2 regions of the Rhizobium sp. ZW T2_16 genome follow, and region 1 is predicted to be linked to the other one. Evidence: riboswitches for the same ligand, from Rfam matches in the RefSeq annotation. Region 1 holds a riboswitch; the other holds the start of a gene.
The links. Region 1 has a riboswitch for cobalamin ahead of bluB (5,6-dimethylbenzimidazole synthase). Riboswitches for the same ligand answer to the same signal wherever they lie in the genome.
Positions count from the first base shown of each region.

Region 2: another riboswitch for cobalamin. It lies ahead of ACI3K0_RS06245 (aromatic ring-hydroxylating dioxygenase subunit alpha); the one in region 1 lies ahead of bluB (5,6-dimethylbenzimidazole synthase).

Region 1 covers NZ_JBJDRG010000001.1:59,872-63,281, reverse strand. The annotation lists gene ACI3K0_RS00275 (NAD+ synthase) at 1-622, shown strand, start outside; gene ACI3K0_RS00270 (hypothetical protein) at 642-1,472, shown strand; cobalamin riboswitch at 1,501-1,684, shown strand; gene bluB (5,6-dimethylbenzimidazole synthase) at 1,767-2,453, shown strand; gene ACI3K0_RS00260 (hypothetical protein) at 2,454-3,185, opposite strand; gene ACI3K0_RS00255 (NADP-dependent malic enzyme) at 3,272-3,410, opposite strand, start outside.
Region 2 covers NZ_JBJDRG010000002.1:152,616-156,025, forward strand. The annotation lists gene ACI3K0_RS06235 (L-threonylcarbamoyladenylate synthase) at 1-384, opposite strand, end outside; gene ACI3K0_RS06240 (DUF6656 family protein) at 416-976, opposite strand; cobalamin riboswitch at 1,176-1,408, shown strand; gene ACI3K0_RS06245 (aromatic ring-hydroxylating dioxygenase subunit alpha) at 1,499-2,743, shown strand; gene ACI3K0_RS06250 (NmrA/HSCARG family protein) at 2,794-3,410, opposite strand, start outside.

The sequences.
Region 1 (3,410 bases):
GCCGATTTCCGATCCGGTCGAAGGGTTCCTGGCATCGTTGTCCGACATGTTCGAAGGCACCGACCAGGGCATTACCGAAGAGAACCTGCAGAGCCGTACGCGCGGCACTATCCTGATGGCGATCTCCAACAAGTTCGGCTCGATGGTTGTGACGACCGGCAACAAGTCGGAAATGTCGGTCGGCTACGCGACGCTTTATGGCGACATGAACGGCGGCTTCAACCCGATCAAGGACCTCTACAAGATGCAGGTCTATGCGCTGGCCGAATGGCGCAATGAAAATGTGCCGGCAGGCGCTCTCGGCCCGTCCGGCGAGGTGATCCCGAAAAACATCATTTCCAAGGCGCCTTCCGCCGAGCTTCGGCCGGATCAGAAGGACCAGGATTCGCTGCCGCCCTATCCGGTTCTGGACGATATCCTCGAATGCCTCGTCGAAATGGAAATGGGCACCGAAGACATCGTCGCCCGCGGCCATGACGTCGCAACCGTTCATCGTATCGAGCATCTGCTCTATCTCGCTGAGTATAAGCGGCGTCAGTCGGCTCCGGGCGTGAAGATCACCAAGAAGAATTTTGGCCGCGATCGCCGTTACCCGATCACCAACCGTTTCCGGGATCGTTGAGAGGGAGGCGCCCTTGGCACTGCGAAGCTCCATCGAGATCTACAATGTCCGAACCCGCCAGAGCCGGGTTGTCTGGCAGACGGAAGAGTTGTTCGAAGCGCCCAACTGGTCGCCGGATGGCGACTATCTGATGCTTAATGCAGATGGCCTGATCTACCGTTTGTCTCCGAATGGTGATTTCGGTCCTATCCGGGTCGATACGGACTTCGCGACACTCTGCAACAACGACCATGGCATCTCGCCGGACGGCGCGCTGATTGCGATCTCCGACAAGGTCGAGTTCGGTAGGTCGGCGATCTATGTCCTGCCGGCCAGAGGCGGTACGCCGAAACTCGTCACAGAAAACCTGCCATCCTACTGGCATGGCTGGTCGCCGGACGGAAAGACGTTCGCTTATTGCGGTATCCGTGATCAGGTCTTCGATATCTATACGATCGGTATCGACGGGAAAAACGAGACACGGCTGACCTTCGGCGAGGGCCGCAATGACGGGCCGGATTATTCGCCGGACGGTCGTTGGATCTATTTTAACTCAAGCCGCTCAGGGCTGATGCAGATCTGGCGTGTTCCGGCGACCGGCGGCGCTGCCGAACGCATCACCGACAGTAGCTATGGAGACTGGTTTCCGCATCCGTCACCCAAGGGTGATAAGGTCGTTTTCGTATCCTATGACGCCGAAATCTTCGATCATCCGCGTGATCAGAATGTTCGCGTTCGGCTTATGGATGCCGATGGCGGCTATGTCGAAACGTTGTTCGAGCTTTTTGGCGGGCAGGGCACGATGAACTCGCCCAACTGGTCACCGGATGGTGACGAATTTGCCTATGTGCGTTATTTCCCTGCGGCGTGAACGGCCTTGCTTCGGCCGGGTTCAGTCAGCATAAGAGCCTCCGTCAGGTGCCCATCGTTGATGGGAGAATCGGGAAGCCGGTGAAATTCCGGCACGTGCCCAACGCTGTGAGGCTGACGCTTATCGTATTCATGCCACTGGATTTCTCCGGGAAGGCGGCGATGAGCGGATGAAGCCCAGTCAGAATACCGGCCTGGCGAGATGGACCGATCCGCGCGGACGGCGGGCAGGTTGAGTGGATTGCGCCACGCCGTGACGGCGGAAGCAATCCGCAGGCGTTGTTGGGGAAAGACGATGCGACCTGATGATTTGAACAATGGCCTCGTGGCCGCCGAAGCTTTTACCGATGACGAGCGTGCCGCCGTTTACCGCGCCATCGAAACGCGCCGCGACGTGCGCGACCAGTTTCTCTCCGATACGATCCCGGATGATGTGCTGCGCAGACTACTGGATGCCGCCCATGCCGCCCCGTCGGTTGGTTTCATGCAGCCGTGGAACTTTATCCTTATCCGTGACGAGGCGGTTCGCCAGTCCGCCTGGGAGGCGTTTTCGCGCGCCAATGAAGAAGCCGAGGCGATGTTTCCTGAGGAGAAGCGCAGCACCTACAGGAGCCTTAAGCTCGAAGGCATCAGAAAGGCGCCGCTGTCGATCTGCGTCACCAGCGATCCGGATCGTGCCGGTCCGGTGGTTCTGGGGCGCACACACAACAGCCGCATGGACAGCTATTCGACCGTCTGTGCCATCCAGAACCTCTGGCTCGCAGCCCGCGCGGAAGGGATCGGCGTCGGCTGGGTCAGTATCTTTCATGATGAAGATGTTCGAGCGCTCCTCGGCATTCCAAACCGCGTCGAGATCGTAGCCTGGTTGTGCCTCGGTTATGTCGATCAGTTGTATGGAGAACCCGAACTGGCGATAAAGGGCTGGCGCCAGCGTCTGCCTCTGGAAGAGCTCGTCTTTCAGGACGGTTGGGGCCAGAAATAATCAAGGCTGCAGCTGCTGGGGGCCGCTGGATTTCGGATTGGCGAGGTCGATGTCTTCTTCGGGGAAGAACTGCGGCCCGACGGAGCGAATCTTTTTGCCGGGATCATAGGGACGATCCGGCGGGAACTGGACGGGTGCTTCTCTCGCTGGCGCAGGTGAGGCGCTGCCGAGATGGGTGATGCTGGAATTCGGATCGTCCACCTTTGGCCCAGTCTGCGTCTCCTCTCCCGGCCTTGGCAGTGCCAGCCCCCGGATCCGCAGGCGTTCTTTATCGTCAAGTTCCGTCTGGGTATCGAGGTCAGTGGGCGTGCAATTGTTGGAGCGGATCGCCGACAAGATCGCGACGCGCTCTTCCGATGGCTGCAGTAGCGAGCGGGTATTGTTGCGTTGTTCGGTGATTGCCGCGCGCTCATCTTCCAGCCGTTGCAGCGTGTCCTGCATGTAACCGCATTCATCATCGCCTTCGGATGGCGCGCCCAGCGTCACGATGCTGCCGCTGCCGCAACCTTGCCTGCGCATGTCGATCCTGAGTTGCCGGATATCCGCGTTGAGCGCGCTCAGATCCTGAGCGTAGCGACGCACATTGCTGCTCGTGCCGATGATCTGCGGGGTGCTGTTGAGGCGGCGATAGAGATTGGCGCAGACCTCGACATCGCGCGAAAAGGCCGCCTGAGGCGCAAGCAGCGAGGCAAGCATCAGCGATGTCAGCATCTGCGGCTTGGAAAATGTCATGTCTCACCTGTCGCATGGCTCTGCGGGGATCAACCTGGCATGTCGAGCATGCGGGAAGCTTGCCTTGAAGCTTCCCGCATCTCTTGTCATTTCACCAGCGCAAGCGGTTCCGCCTGGGACGCCTCGACGACGGCCAGGGCCGCCATGTTGACGACGCCGCGGGATGTTACGGTCTGCGACAGGATATGCGCCGGTTTGGCTGTGCCGAGCAGGATCGGACCGACA
Region 2 (3,410 bases), on a different contig from region 1:
GGCAAAACCTTCCGGGCAGCGAAGCCCGACCGTTTCCAGCCCCGCGGTTGCCAGCGGATGGATGGTGCTGTCTTTCCTGAGCGGCAGGACAATGGTCAGCGGACCGGGCCAGAAGGTTTCGGCCAACTTTCTCGACGCCGGATCGAACACCGCGTACCGCTCGGCCATCTCGATATCGCAGACATGGCAGATGAGCGGATTGAACTGCGGACGCCCCTTGGTCTCGTAGATGTGCGAGATCGCATCGGCGCGCGTCGCATCCGCGGCAAGGCCGTAGACCGTTTCGGTCGGAATGGCGACGGGAAAACCGTCATTGAGCACGCGGCTTGCCTCGCTGATGGCGCGCTGGGGCTCATGGGTGATGTTTATGATTTCGGCTGTCATGCCGCTGTCAATACAGCGGAGTGCCCGTGCTTTAAAGCCTTTTGATGATTTCGCGCACTGCGGCACTGGGCGCGCCGAGCATCAGAACGTTGCGCATCGCCTCGCGCGGGCTGTTGGTCTGGAACAGAAGCCCGTTCTTGCGCCATGTCCGGTCGATCCGCGCCTGTTCGCCTGCTTCGCCTTCCACCGCGACGGCGAAATACATGCGGGAATTCCGTGGATTGATTCGGGCGAAAAACACCTCGTCGCCGCCGATCTCGGAAGAGAAGTTGGCGATGTAGAATGACCAGCTGACCATCGCATCCTGCGAAAAGAAGGTACGTGCTGCGGTCACATGGCAATAGCCCAGATGCGGGCTACCCTCCAACGTGCGGTGAAAGATGATCTTCGGCAGGTGGATAGACCGGTGAAAGCTGTTCAGCCGCTTATGCGTGGTTTCGCCGGCCGTTTCGAGCTTCTTGCCTGTCTTTTCAGCCACTTCGTCATGGGTGAGATAGCGACGTTCGTCGGGAACCCAGACAGGGCGGGAGCGTGGAATTCTGCCGGTTCGCAGGAATTCCGTATGGGCATTGCCGCTGCTTGGCGGCATCATCAAGGGCCTGGGCCTGTTGACTTCGTAATAACGGAGCTGTCCTGGCATGGTGGCGGCTCTTCCCAATGAATTTTCAAGAACACTATTAGCAAGACCTTAACAGTCGGTTTCTCCCGCAATCGGATGCTATTGCGCGATCGTCGCCAATGCAGTGGCCGATGTCGCAATGTCGTCTATGCGACAGGCCGGCGTCCCGCTTAAATATGACAAAGCTCAAGGTGCCGCCTCGCTAGGGGAGGCGGAGAATTGGGAAGCCGGCGGGTCGCAGAGATCTATCCGGCGCTGCCCCCGCAACGGTGGTGGAGTTGAAGGCATGGTAGGGGGCGACCCCGGCCACTGGGACAGAGCCGAACGGCCGACCGGGAAGGTGCCATGCAGTCCTTTTGGGACAACTCCTCAGCCCGGAAACCAGCCTGAGCTTGATGACACCGGTCGCGGAGGGCGCACGGGACGGGAATTGGCTGCATTGATTGTTGCCGGCTTGTCCATGCCCTGAAGCTTGCTTGTATTGCGAGGAAGCATATGGACATTCACAATCAGGTTCTGCGGCAGCTGAAGAACCGCCGCGAAGGTTTCAGCCTGGAACAGCCCTTTTATATCGATCCCGATTATTACAAGCTCGATCTCGAGATGATCTGGTATCGCGACTGGCTGTTTGCCGGCCACGATTGCCAGATCAACAAGGCGGGCATGTATTTTACCCTGCAGGTTGGCGACTATCCGGTTCTCGTCATCCGCACGCGCGAGGGCGATATCCGCGCCTATCACAATACCTGCCGCCATCGCGGCCACCGCGTCTGCACCAAGGAAACGGGTTCTGCGACCCGCCTCGTCTGTCCCTATCACCAGTGGACCTACCAGCATGACGGCTCGCTGATGTCGGCCCGTCATATGGGCGAGAATTTCGACAAGAAGCAGTTTGGATTGAAACCCGTCCACTGCCAGGTGGTTGCTGGCTACATCTTTATCTGCCTCGCAAAGGAAGCCCCGGATTTTGCTCCGGTTCGCGCAACGGTCGAGCCTTACATGGCGCCGCATCGCCTGCCCGAAACGAAGGTTGCTGCCCAGAACACGATCATCGAAAAGGGCAACTGGAAGCTCGTCTGGGAAAACAATCGCGAGTGTTATCACTGCGCCGGTAACCATCCGGAACTCTGCCGCACCTACCCGGAAGCGCCGACTGCGACCGGTGTGCAGGGCGCCGGCGACGATCCGTTCATTTCCGAACACTGGAGCCGCTGTGAAGCGGCCGGCCTGCCGAGCACGTTCAACATGTCGCCGGACGGCCAGTTCCGCGTGGCGCGCATGCCGCTGATCGAGGATGCCGAAAGCTACACGATGAACGGCCGTCCCGCAGTTCAACGGTCGCTCTCCGACGACGTGACGATTTCCCATATCGGCACGATGCTTCTGTTCCATTACCCGACCACCTGGAACCATATGCTGGTCGACCACGCGATCTCTTTCCGAGTCATCCCCATCGGGCCGGAAGAGACGGCGGTCACCACCACATGGCTGGTCCACAAGGATGCGGTGGAAGGCGTCGATTACGATGTCGAGCAGCTGACCCATGTCTGGAACATGACCAACGACCAGGACAGGCAGATCGTCGAGGAAAACGCCTTCGGCATCCGCTCTCCCGCCTATGAACCCGGCCCTTATTCCGAGGCGCATGAAGGTGGTGTGATGCAGTTCGTTGAGTGGTATTCGAACTTCATGATCGATCGCCTGCAGGGCAAGGACAGCACGCTTTACGCGGTGGCGTGATACTGAGCGCTCCTCCGCAATGTGCCGTCAGTTTGCGGAGGAGCCTGTTTTTACGCTGAGTGGGACGTACGATCACTCCCGATTAAGGCGTCGAAGGCTTGGTGTCTTTGGGTCGCAAGCCAGGCCCGAAAGGAAATGATCTCGGGATTGATCTCGCGCATCGCAGCAAGGTCCACGTGATCCGCCAGCGGGCCGTTATCCAGGATCGCCGCAAGCTGACCAAGATCGCTATTGGCGGCAAGGACTTCATCGGCAAAGCGGGAATAGATGACCGGACGACCGGCGGCTTCGCTGAAGATTTCCCCCAGCTGGCGCCCTGTAACCGTATCGCTCGCGATCTTAATCGTCCGTCCGCTGAACCGTATGCCATCGGCAAAGATCGCGGCGACGAATTTCCCGATGTCTTCCACGGCAATCAGTTGCATCGACTGGTCCGGCCTGAGGAAGAATGTGTACCGGCCTTCTGAAAGGCCGAATGCCGGGTTGATCAGCATATCCATGAATATCATCGGTCTGATTATGGTTGCGGTGACCGGCAGCCAACGGATATGCGCCTCGATCCGCGGCTTGGCGTCGAAACGGGCGATCCCGGTCGGTGTGTCGCCGGAACTGGCGCCCGAGGAATAGACGAGATGTGCGACGCCGCTTTCGGCCGCAAGATCGGCGA